Regions from separate parts of the Exiguobacterium sp. s166 genome, predicted to be linked through region 2. Evidence: predicted binding sites of a transcription regulator. Region 2 holds the regulator's gene; each other region holds the start of a gene.
What was found. The regulator Rex, encoded in region 2, represses fermentation and respiration genes when NADH is low (regulators of the CRP and FNR family bind a similar motif). The targets are predictions, from matches to a motif close to TTGTGAAATATTTCACAA.
Positions count from the first base shown of each region.

Region 1: the regulator Rex is predicted to act here: its motif matches at 1,325-1,342, upstream of cydD (thiol reductant ABC exporter subunit CydD).
Region 3: the regulator Rex is predicted to act here: its motif matches at 1,415-1,432, upstream of KNP93_RS12040 (formate/nitrite transporter family protein).
Region 4: the regulator Rex is predicted to act here: its motif matches at 1,801-1,818, upstream of KNP93_RS06675 (L-lactate dehydrogenase).

Region 1 is NZ_JACSMU010000007.1:29,173-32,310, forward strand. Features, by position in the region: gene ypfJ (KPN_02809 family neutral zinc metallopeptidase) at 1-231, shown strand, start outside; gene KNP93_RS13285 (nuclear transport factor 2 family protein) at 280-672, opposite strand; gene KNP93_RS13290 (RrF2 family transcriptional regulator) at 684-1,166, opposite strand; gene cydD (thiol reductant ABC exporter subunit CydD) at 1,378-3,108, shown strand; gene cydC (thiol reductant ABC exporter subunit CydC) at 3,105-3,138, shown strand, end outside.
Region 2 is NZ_JACSMU010000008.1:8,448-11,585, forward strand. Features, by position in the region: gene KNP93_RS13905 (ABC-F family ATP-binding cassette domain-containing protein) at 1-1,240, opposite strand, end outside; gene KNP93_RS13910 (redox-sensing transcriptional repressor Rex) at 1,397-2,056, shown strand; gene KNP93_RS13915 (twin-arginine translocase TatA/TatE family subunit) at 2,056-2,259, shown strand; gene tatC (twin-arginine translocase subunit TatC) at 2,267-3,046, shown strand.
Region 3 is NZ_JACSMU010000005.1:111,396-114,533, forward strand. Features, by position in the region: gene KNP93_RS12035 (DUF1232 domain-containing protein) at 43-462, shown strand; gene KNP93_RS12040 (formate/nitrite transporter family protein) at 558-1,394, opposite strand; gene KNP93_RS12045 (hypothetical protein) at 1,578-2,186, opposite strand; gene KNP93_RS12050 (YitT family protein) at 2,326-3,138, shown strand, end outside.
Region 4 is NZ_JACSMU010000002.1:438,256-441,393, reverse strand. Features, by position in the region: gene KNP93_RS06695 (1,4-alpha-glucan branching protein domain-containing protein) at 1-53, shown strand, start outside; gene rpmG (50S ribosomal protein L33) at 158-307, shown strand; gene KNP93_RS06685 (5-formyltetrahydrofolate cyclo-ligase) at 369-917, shown strand; gene KNP93_RS06680 (DUF92 domain-containing protein) at 908-1,687, shown strand; gene KNP93_RS06675 (L-lactate dehydrogenase) at 1,855-2,808, shown strand; gene KNP93_RS06670 (GNAT family N-acetyltransferase) at 3,001-3,138, shown strand, end outside.

The DNA of each region.
Region 1 (3,138 bases), on a different contig from region 2:
TGGGCCAACCATGCACAAGGACAAAATCTGCTTGAAGAAGGCGATTTGGAAGAGGCACTTGGAGCGGCGAATGCTGTCGGAGATGATACATTGCAGAAAAAAGGGCAAGGATATGTCGTACCGGAAAGCTTTACACACGGTACATCGGCTCAACGCGAACGATGGTTCCAAAAAGGATTTGATAACGGAACGATTGAAGGCGGCGATACCTTCAAAGCGAAGAATTTATAAGCATAATCAACAGGCACCACTTCATAACGAAGTGATGCCTGTTTTCGATTAATCGTTGTATTGGTTAAACATCGCCGTATCATCGGGAACGTTGGCGAGATAGACAATCTTTCCATCCGCATTGAGCCGGGCGATGTCGGTTCCATCCTGGGTGAAGACAGAGCCGTCCGCGCGTTTCCCGCAAACAGCCCAGCGTGTTTCCATCGTATCTCCTGTTTCTGATGGAACCCATCCGGCATACATGTGTTTAATATCCTGATTCGCCGTAAAGACCATCCGGACGAACTGTTTCCAGGCATCGATACCGTGCTGTTCCTGTCCGTTCAGGACGAATGTGATTTCGTCCGAGAACAGGGAAATCAAGTCATCAAAAGCTTTTTCATCGGTCCGGGAAGCATCAAATAAATCAAAATAGCGGTCAAGTGTAGTGGTGTTCATCATATATTCTCCTTTTAGTTACGAATCATTTTTTCTTCAATTAAACTCTGCAGTTTTGTCAGATGATCGGGCGGACAGTTCAAATAAATTTCACGGCGGATCGAGTCGATCGTCTCGCGTTTGAGTATCGATTGCCACGACTGTTCCGCTTCTGCCATCAGGTCGGACAATAAGCAGATGTTCTGATCCTGGATACCCATCAAGTCTTCGAAAACACCGCTTGAGGCATATAAGGATTGTTTGCCCTCGATTGCTTCATAGATATCAAACACACGAATCGTCTCCGGTGACGCTTTGAGCCGGAAGCCGCCTTTTGCACCGGGAACAGAAATCAGCAGATCCGCACTCACGAGCTTCCGGAGCAACTTTTGAAAGTAGGTTGGCGAAGCGCCAAGTTGCTGACTGATGAATTCGCCCGGCAACACACCTTTCTCCGGTAAAAACGTCAATAAGAGCATTGCATACACCGATTGTTCAACACCTGTCTTCATTTGCATGAAACATTCTCCTTTCTGTATAACGTGGATAACTATTGTCTATAATACATCCGGATAAATCAATTGTCCAACAAAAGGTCCCTCACAAAACCGTCACACCTTTTCGACAGCATACCCGTGGCATCAACAGAATGGATTCGGTATACTGAATGTACGATATGTGAAAATATTCACTAAAAGTCGTTCACACTTAGTGAAAGGACGTTTTCTTATGAATCCACTCAAAGGAATTATTACGATTCCGCGTACGATTTTTATACAACTGATGCTGGCCGCCGTCCTGATGGGAGTCGCCGTCATCGGACAATCCTATCTGATTGTCATCATCGTTGACCGGATTTTTCTGCAAGGGGATCCGTTCGCGGCAGTCATTCCGTTGCTCGGTGTCCTATTGGGGATGCTTGTCCTGCGCGTCGGCGTCACGTACTGGAACGGGCGCCTCGGAACGAGTCTTGCGGCACGCGTCAAACAAGATCTGCGTCAGGCGCTCGTCGCGAAATACACACGAAACTCTGTCGAGTCGATGCTTGAAGGACAATCCGGACAAAAGGTCAGTATCCTGATGGATTCCGTCGATGAGATGGACAGCTATTACAGCCAGTACCTGCCGAAGGTCATTCAGACATCGATTGTTCCGTTGATGGTCTTGATTGCCGCCTTCAGCTATGACTGGGTCACGGGACTGGTCATGATGATTACCGCCCCGTTCATTCCGTTGTTTTACATCGTCATCGGGATCATGACGCAAAAGCGGGCCGATACGCAGCTTGAGAAGATGAATGCCTTTTCTGGTACGTTCCTCGATACGTTACAAGGATTGACGACGCTCAAGTTATTCGGGCGGGCGAAAGCTCAGCAGGACGTGATTGAACGAAGCAGTCTCGAATTTCGGGATGCGACGTTAACCGTCTTAAAACTCGCGTTCCTGTCGTCGTTGATGCTCGAATTCATCTCGATGCTCAGTATGGGGATGATTGCGCTTGAAGTCAGCTTACGGTTGATTTTGTTCCAAAGCATCACCTTTGTGCCGGCCTTCTTGATGTTGGTTCTGGCACCGGAATACTATCTGGCGTTAAAAGAGATGGGAGCTGCTTTCCATACCGGACGGGGCAGTGTCGCCGCCGCGAAACAGATTGCGGCCGAACTGACGGACGACGACCGGAATGTCGCTTTCGGACGAACGGAACTGCCGGCAGCCCGTCCGCCGCGAATTGAACTGAAAGACGTCGCGTTTTCGTACCGCGATGCCCGGTTTGCGATGGAACAGTTGAATTTGACGATTGAACCGTATCAAAAGGTTGCCTTGATCGGCCGCAGCGGTGCCGGAAAATCGACGGTCCTCCAATTGCTGGCTGGCCTTGCCGATCCGCAGGACGGACAGCTGTTGCTTGACGGTCAAGATCGTCAGACCATCACGGAATCCAGTTGGTTCAGCCAGCTCAGCTACATCTCGCAGCATCCGTATCTCTATGCCGGGACGCTGGCGGATAATATCGCCATCGGTGAATTGCGCGAAGCATCGCGGGCTGCGATTGAACAGGCGGCATCGGACGCCGGTCTGACCGAATTGATCGGACAGTTGCCGAACGGACTCGACATGATAATCGGAGAAGGCGGACGCGGCTTATCCGGCGGCGAAAAGCAGCGCGTTGCGTTAGCACGTGCCTTCCTGAAACGCCCGAATGTCATCTTGTTTGATGAACCGACGACCGGTCTTGACGTGAAGACGGAACGGTTGTTGCAGGAAGCGATGACTGTTCTCGGACGTGAAGCGACCGTCATCACGGTCGCCCACCGTCTGCATACGATTGAACGGTCGGATCAAATCGTCGTGCTGGAAGCCGGACGGATTGTCGACCGGGGGACACATGAAGAATTACTTGGACGTAAATCGGAATATGCGATGATGCGTGCCGTTCAACGGGGGGAGGAGACACGATGAAAGAGTTAATGGGAATTTTTCGTTTGATGC
Region 2 (3,138 bases):
TTTCATCAATGACCCGATTGCGGTCGTTCAGTTCCGCCTGCTCCTGATCGTAGTAGCCAATCGAGACGCCAGTACCGAAACGATAGTCACCGAACAGCGGTTTCAGACGGCCGACAAGCACTTTCAGTAACGTCGACTTGCCGATTCCGTTTGGTCCGACAAGCGCCAGTGATTCCGCACGTTGCAGCCGGAACGTAATGTTTTTCGAGACGGCTTCTTCGTAGCCGACAGCGAGTTGATTGACCTGCAGCACATCATTGCCGCTCTGCTTTTCAATCGGGAATGACAGAACCGTACTGCGTTCGTCACCGTCCGGACGGTCGATCCGGTCGACTTTTTCGAGACGCTTGCGGACACTTTGCGCCCGTTTCGTCGTCGTCGCACGGGCGATGTTACGCTGGATGAAGTCCTGCATCTTCGCGATGTCTTCCTGCTGCTGTTCGAACTGTTTCATTTCCTGTTCGTACAGTGCCGCTTTTTGTTCGAGATACTTCGTATAGTTGCCTGTGAATTTCCGCGACACGTTCCGGGACAATTCATAGACGACGTTGACGACTTGATCGAGGAAATAGCGGTCATGGGAAACGATCAGGACAGCACCACGGTAACCGGACAGGTAGCTTTCGAGCCAGGACAACGTATCGATGTCGAGGTGATTGGTCGGCTCATCGAGAATCAACAGTTCCGGTGCCTGGAGTAACATCTTCGCCAGGGCAATCCGGGTCCGCTGTCCACCGGAAAGCGTCTGAATCCGGCGGGAATAATCGTCCGGATAAAAACGCATCCCGTGTAAGACAGAGCGGATGTTGGCTTCGAACTGATAGCCGCCGGCTTCCGAGAAGTCGTGTTGCGCTTGATCGTACGTTTTCAGGAGACGGTCATAGGCAGTCGGATCATTTAAAATGTGCTCCATGCCCATTTCGATTTCCATCCGACGAAGCGCCCGTTCCTGATCCTGCAGATGCTCAAAGACGGTCAGCATCTCGTTCCAAATCGATTCGTTCGACTCGAGTCCGCTGTCCTGCGCGAGATAACCAATCCGGACTTCCTTGCTTTTCATGATCTCCCCCGAGTCATGTGACAGCTCCCCGGCGATGATTTTTAAAAGTGTCGATTTTCCGGCACCGTTTCGTCCGACGAGGGCAATCCGGTCCCGTTCCTGTACTTCGAGTTTAATATTGTCTAAAATCGGCTCTACGCCGAATGATTTTGAGAGTTGGTTTACTTGTAAGAGAATCATATCCATCCATCCTTCCACCCTTTAGTCTATCACGAAAAATCCTGCCGAATATAATATTTGTTACTCTATGTGAAGTGGTTTACAATCAAGGAGAGTAGAATTCTTTGCATTGATTTGGGTGCCACGTCAGAACGTGGCCGAAGGGGGAACTGCAGTATGAATGGGCCAGACACAAAAATACCACAAGCAACGGCGAAACGACTGCCGTTATATTATCGTTTTATCCAAAGTCTCTATAACTCCGGCAAGCTGCGCGTCTCGTCAGCAGAGCTCAGCGAAGCGGTCAAAGTCGACTCTGCGACGATCCGTCGTGACTTTTCCTACTTTGGGGCGTTAGGGAAAAAAGGGTACGGTTATAACGTTCAACATTTGTTAACATTTTTCCGAAAGACACTCAACCAAGACGAGGTCACGAATGTCGCCTTAATCGGGGTCGGACATCTCGGAACAGCGTTTGCAAATTATAACTTTTTAAAGAATAATAGTACTCGTATCGTCATCGCGTTTGACGCCGATGAAGACAAGGTCGGAACAACGACGCAGGACGTTCCGATTTATCACGTCTCGGATATGAAAGAACAAATCAAAGCGAACCATGTCGATGTCGCCATCTTGACGGTACCGTCGCAGTTCGCGCAGTCAGTAGCGGATGAGTTAGTTGAGTACGGTGTGACCGGCATTCTGAACTTTACACCGGCCCGGTTGAATGTCCCGGCCCACGTCCGGGTGCATCACATCGATCTGTCAATCGAGCTGCAGTCGCTCGTCTATTTCATGAAGCATTATTCGCAATCAGCTGAAGGAGTGAAATCATAATGGAAAACTTAATCCCGTTAACACTTGGTATTGGACCGGCAAGCATCGCCTTGATCGGTGTCGTCGCCCTCATTATCTTCGGACCGAAGAAATTACCGGAACTCGGCCGCGCGGCCGGTCAAACGTTAAAAGAGTTCAAGAGTGCGACACACGGCATCATGGAAGATGATAAGGATAAAAAGGACGAAATGAAAGAGAAGTGAGTGAATCATGGCGATCGATCAAGAACAGAGTGTGACATCGCACTTAGATGAACTGCGTAAGCGGATCATCTGGTCGCTCATCATCGTGGTAGTCATGTTTATCGCAGCCTTTCCGCTCGTCCGGCCGCTCGTCCGTTTCTTACAGGCCGACTTAAAGGAACTCGGAATCGGTTTAAATGCGTTTAACGTCGTTGATCCATTGATGTTATATCTGAATCTTGCGTTCATCATCGCAATCGTCTTGGCGTCCCCGTTTTGGATGTATCAGCTTTGGGCGTTCATCCGTCCCGGTCTGCACGATCAAGAACAAAAAGCGACGTTGACGTACATTCCCGTGACGTTTTTCTTATTCCTCGCGGGCGTTTCCTTTTCTTATTTTTGGCTGTTGCCGTTTTTACTTGAAGTATCAACGGAACTCGGACAAGAGCTTGGGATTGAACAGGTCATCGGTGTCGAGAACTATTTCAGTTTCCTGATCCGGTTGACGATTCCGTTTGGTCTGTTGTTCCAGTTACCAGTCGTGACGATGTTTTTGACACGGCTCGGACTCGTAACGCCGTTCTTCATGCGGAAGAATCGGAAGTATGCGTATTTTGCGTTGTTCGTGATCGCGGCGTTGATCTCACCGCCCGACATTACGTCGCATTTGATGATTTCTGTTCCTTTGTTCATCCTCTATGAAATCAGTATCATCATCTCGGCACGGACGTATAAAAAAGTGCTGATCCTGGAGCAACAGGCTGAACTCGAACGACAGGCAGATATGATGCGTGAATTGAACAAATAACGGAAGATTCTCCTTTGCCGGTAAGGTGAGGGAGATTTTTTTGTAAGCGGTCTAATTTTATATTGAAAAAATGAACAGCAATGGGTATACTC
Region 3 (3,138 bases), on a different contig from region 2:
AAGAAATAAGGCGAAACTAGAGATACAGAAGGAGTGTTGATGATGGAATTTACACCAGGAGATTTTAAATCCGCTTATACCTATTTCCACCGACAAGCATTAACAGCTGTCGGAAATGCGAAAGCACAAGAAGACTTATTAATCCAAGGAGAACTCGGATTAGCCCGGTTGACGACAGACCTTGCCTCTGAGGACGGCTCGGATGTCGAACGCGAAGCAGAACTTGTTCTTTACTTCCAACTCAAACAGTTGCTCGACATGTTACGCGCTTTGTACAACAAACGTTTCGAGATGCAACCGGAACAGGAGCAACTTTTATTGACCGCTGTTCTTTACTTCACGTCCCCGGTCGATGCTTTACCTGACGAAAATATTTTAGGACTGTTTGATGATGCCCAAATCGTCGAGGCTATTTATGAAGAACTGGCCGCAGATGTTGATCGTTTTCAACACCTTGAATGACAACAGGCACTAATGGCAAACATCAAAAAAAGAAGGATCCGATTTTTTCATCGGATCCTTCTTTTTTTGCTCTTCAACGCATAGAACTTACCATTTTACGCTTTTTGTTTTGAAGCGATATTGATTGTTGCGGCCTGTTCGTTCGATTGATCTACTTCAAGCTTCGATTTATTGAGCCATGTGTAAACCATTCCCATGAACAGTGCTCCACCGATAATGTTTCCCAACAACGCCGGAACCAGGTTATGAATCGCGCCGGCAAAGGAAATCGCTTCCGGATGCGGGACGACTAAAGCAAGTGAGAACAATGCCATGTTGGCAATGACATGGTCAAAGCCGGATGCAAAGAATACAGCGACCAAAATCATCATCATCATGATTTGTGCGAGTTCATTTTTCATGTTTTTCGGAATGAAAATCGCTAGACAGACCATCCAGTTACAGAAAATGGCTCGTGTAAAGATCTCCCATGTCGTATGATGAATTTTCGTCTCGGAAACAGCAAACAACCAGTTCTCCATTCCAAGTTCCTGAATAATCCCTGTTTGTGAGAAAAGTAAAGCGAAAGCGAGTCCACCGAGACCGTTCCCGATGAAACATAATGTCCATACTTTAAACGTATCCATTTTCGAAGTGAAACCACGCATTGTCGACGTCGTGAAATACATCGTATTTCCGGTAAATAATTCTGCTCCCCCGTACACGATCAAGACAAGCGCGACACCAAACGTTAACCCACCGACCAGTGTCGTAACCGGTGATTCATTTAAATATAAACCGTTGATTGCTTTAAGTGTAAATATGATGGCAAAACCAATGAATACTCCTGCTAACATCGCTCGAACCAAATATTCGAGCGGACGCATCCGTAGCATTTGCGTCGATTTGACAGCTTTTTTCCGTAATCCTTCTAATGCTTCTACTTCATTCATTGTAGAAACCCCGCTTTCTTTTGTTCAGCACTTCACAATGTCTGTTCATTTATTATCATACTTCCATCTTATAAGATGTTCAAGTCATGAATAGACACTATTTAGCGTTTTATTAAAAGAAAAGGATGTAACCGATACCATTGTGTCAAGTTTGTGAAAAGTGCTTTTTCTTGGTGAATACAACTACTTTTCAGGAAGGATCCGCAACGATTCTTGGAACTTTTCAAAGAATACCGCCCGCCTGGAATCTACGAGTACATAGTCCTCGACAACGACACGATTAAACCGGTTTGCGGAAGAACTGGCACGTTCAATATCCCGGGGTGTATAGTCTTCAATACGTAGTCTGTCCATATCAAACGTGACATCAGAAAATGAGTCCCGATAATGAATTTGAAGTTCGGATAAATCAGATACACTCAAAAAAAGTGCTAACGTATGATGCATGATCAACTTGGATAAACGACTTTCCAAAAATGAGGCCTTGCCGGATTCGATCATCTTCCCGCTGCTTCCTGTCCAGTCCGCCTGTTCTTTTTCGGTAGGTTTGTATGTCAGCTTGACTGCCGTACCATCCACTGTTACACCGGTCAGCACTTCGGAAAACGGCAACTGCTTGACCAATTCTTCAATCGCAGCGGTATTGGACACTGATGTCCCGACATGACGTGCAATGACATGACCATCTTTAAAACTTTCTTCTTCCGGTGGCTGCTGCTGATTCCAGACGACCCACGAACCTGCCGACAGCCCGATCCCGATACACAGAATGAACAGTATGATTTTTTTCAAAAAAATGCTCTCCTTTCTTAAAACCAGCTGATCTTATTGTTCTTTTTTCAAATCAGGGGTTGAATTAATCTTCATATCAGCGTACTCTTGCAGGCAGATACTTTATGGAGGAGGAGCATGAGATTTCTCATCACTTACAATGAAAACTAAACAGCCTGCAAAGAAAAAACGTACAGAGAAAATCGGTTTTCTCTTGATTGGGACATTGCTGTACTCGTTGTACATCAGTCTTCTCTTGTCGCCAAACGATATCGGATCCGGCGGAATCATGGGAATCACACTTATTGTTCAGGAATTATTCCACACGCCAATTGGTTTGACACAACTTGTCTTAAACATTCCACTTTTTTTACTTGGATTTCGTTTTTTGAGAAAACGTTTTATGTTTTTATCCGGTCTCATCGTCCTGGCTTCATCATTTTTAATTGATTGGATTCCGACGCAAATCGTTCCGGAATCCTTAAATGATCCACTGGTTGCTTCCATCTTTGCCGGCCTCGTCTCTGGTTTAGCGATGGCTTTAATTTTCTTTGGCGGCGCCTCGACAGGCGGACTCGACATCCTCGGAAAATTCTTTTATGCCCGCTTTCACAATTGGCCGCTTCCCCGTATTTTTTTAATGCAGGATTTAGTCATCTATGTACTCGTCTGGTTCGTATTTGATTTGAAGCATGTCATGTATGCGTTAATCATGAGTTTCGTTCGGGCGAAAGCACTTCAGACGGTGTATAGTTTTTACTCCGCTTCTAAACAATGTATCATCATTTGTGAAAAAGCCGATGAAATCAATGAAGTAATCACAAAAGAACTCGGACGTGGCGTAACAATTCTTGATGCACGTGGCGGTTATTCGAAACGGACGAAAAAGATGGTCTATGTCGTCGTCCAGAATAATGAAATTCTCAAACTCCAGGAAATTGTGTCCTCTGTCGAATCAAACGCTTTTGTTACG
Region 4 (3,138 bases), on a different contig from region 2:
TGGACCTTGAAAATCCATACCAGCATGTAATGAATCCAAAAAAGAACGGATGAACAGTTGCAATTCACTTCCTTTCTTGGTACGATACTTGAGTATGCTTAACCTTATGTAAAGCAAAAATACTTGATACATCGAGAGCTAGATAGGAGGGAATCCCATGCGCGTTAAAATTACTTTGGCTTGCACTGAAACTGGTGACCGTACTTATATCACTAAGAAGAACAAGCGTAACAACCCAGAGCGTCTTGAGTTGAAGAAATACAACCCACGTCTCCGTAAGCACACACTTCACCGTGAAGTAAAATAATTGAGATGGAAGCCGTCACCTTGTGTGATGGCTTTTTTGTTGAATAAGGGGGATTCGCAAGATGGAAAAACGGGAAATTCGGCGATTTATTACAGATCAGTTAAATCAGTTAGAGCATCGTGAACAAAAAGAACAGCAGATTTATGATCATTTGTTTGCTTTACCGGAGTGGAAAATTGCTCAATCCATTGCCATCACACTTTCCTTTCGCAACGAATGTGCGACAGAGCCGATTATTTTGAAGGCCTGGGAACTGGGGAAACAGGTTGTCATTCCGAAAGTCATGCACCAGGAGATGCGATTTTTTGAATACTTACCGAACAGCCCATTGATAGAAACAAAGATGGGCATTCGGGAACCGGATGACCAGGCGGTAGAGAGGTCTTTGAGTGCAGTGGACCTTTGCATCGTTCCGGGACGGGCGTTCACACGTCAAGGCTACCGTGTAGGGTGGGGAGGCGGTTTTTATGATCGGGTATTAGCCGATTACCATGGCCATACGTTAGCGGTTGCGTTTGAGCGTCAACTGGTTTCTGCGTTCGAAGTGGAACCCTTCGATCAACCGGTTCAGCAGATTGTAACCGAGTCTGAGGTCGTTGTATGCCAGTAATCTACGGTATTTTATTTTGTTTTTTCCTAGGCTATATCGGATACCGGCTGCGTTTGCTGACCATCAGCGGCAGTATTTGGACGCTTGTCGTCGGGGCGCTTGTCCTGTCCGGATTCGGTTACCCCGGGCTTCTGATGTTATTGCTCTTTTTTGGCAGTTCCAGTCTGTTGTCGAAACTTGGGAAACGAAGAAAACAGTCGGTGAATCAAATCGTCGAAAAAGACGGACCGCGTGACGGCTGGCAGGTTCTTGCGAACGGAGGGATCGCAGCGTTGGCTTCGATGGGATTTCTCTGGACAGAACACACATCGTTTCTTGTCTTATTTTTGATCGTGCTGGCTGCGTCAAATGCCGACACATGGGCTTCTGAAATTGGTCCTTTGTCAAAAAAAAATCCTTTTCTCTTAACGGGACGGCGTGTACCGGCTGGAACGAGCGGCGCAATTTCAATCCTTGGGACGACCGCAACGATTGTCGGCGCCTTGTTCATAGCGACAGCAGGCGATCTACTGTTCGACTTATCGACGGACATCTGGTTGTTGGTGACGTTAGGCGGCATCATAGGAAGTTTGTTTGATACATTGTTCGGCGGGACGGTCCAGCGGAAATTTCGATGTGTGGTTTGCCTCAAAGAAACAGAAAAACGTCTTCACCACAATCAACCGACTCTTTATGTAAAGGGATGGAAATGGCTTGGGAATGACGGAGTCAACTTTTTGTCGAGTACGTTAGCCGGAATGTTTGGTTTTATTGTGTATCGAATGTGGTAAGTGGAAATGGAAGATGTCACTTTTCCTTATGTTAGGATATTATTGACACAAATTAGACAAGATGTGAACGGTTTCATAAATACCTAAACTTTGTGAAAGATGTTACAATCTATTTGTGAGATAGTTAACAAACTTTTAAATTACCTTCAGAAGGGTGGATATAAAGGATGGAATTACATGCGAAAGTGACACGTGTAGCGTTAATTGGTGCGGGGGCTGTTGGTTCAAGCTTTGCCTATCAGATGTCGACGGCGGGATTGTGTGAAGAATTGGTGATCATCGATGTGAATAAAGCCAAAGCAGAGGGCGAAGCGATGGATTTAAATCACGGGACACCTTTCAGTTCTTCCCCGATGCGCATCTGGGCAGGGGATTACTCAGACTGTAAGGATGCGGAAGTGATTGTTATCACGGCAGGGGCGCCACAAAAACCGGGCGAAACCCGACTCGATCTTGTTGCTAAAAATGCGTTGATCATGAAAGAAATGATACGCCAAATCATGGAATCTGGTTTTGATGGCATCATCGTCGTTGCATCTAACCCGGTTGACATCATGGCTCATCTGGCATGGAAATATTCCGGTCTTCCAAAATCCCGTGTCTTTGGATCAGGTACGGTTCTTGATACGGCCCGTTTGCGTCAAATGCTCGGTGAATACTTCCATATCGATTCCCGTAATGCGCATGCCTACATTCTTGGAGAGCACGGGGACACGGAATTTGCAGCCTGGAGCAACTCACGGATCTATGGTAAAACGATTGATGAATTGTTAGCGGAAGATGATCGTTACTCTCAAGCGGATCTTGATCAAATTTATATCAATGTCCGGGATGCAGCGTATCACATCATCGAACGAAAAGGGGCGACCTATTATGCGATTGGTCTTGGACTTGTTCGAATCGTCCGGGCGATTCTCGGAAATGAGAACTGTCTCTTAACGGTCGGAGCACATGTCGACGGACAGTATGGGATTTCCGGTATCCATATCGGTGTACCCGCAATCATCAACCGGCAAGGTGTTCGGGAAATCATCGAAGTTTCTTTAACGGAAGAAGAACTTAAAAAATTCCATCACTCAGCAGAAGTGTTGCGTCAAACGATGGAACCTGTTCTCCGTTAATATTGAGCCGACCGCCTAAAGCGAAAAAATCATTCTTTTTCGACAAATCGAAAAAGAGTGATTTTTTTTGTGCTGAAAATTCCGGATTAAACTAGGTTTTATTTTACTAGAAAAAGGTTATGTAAAGGATAGAAGAGTTTCTCATGTCATATTGTCTAATAGTAAAAACGCATAAAGGGGAGAAAGACAGTCATGTATACATTTCGGAAGTTAACGAAAGAAGATGCAGAACAGTATTGGAGTCTTCGACTGGAAGGATTAAAAAATCATCCAGATGCGTTTGGTCATTCGTTTGATGATGAACAACAAACACCAATTAAAGATGTTCAA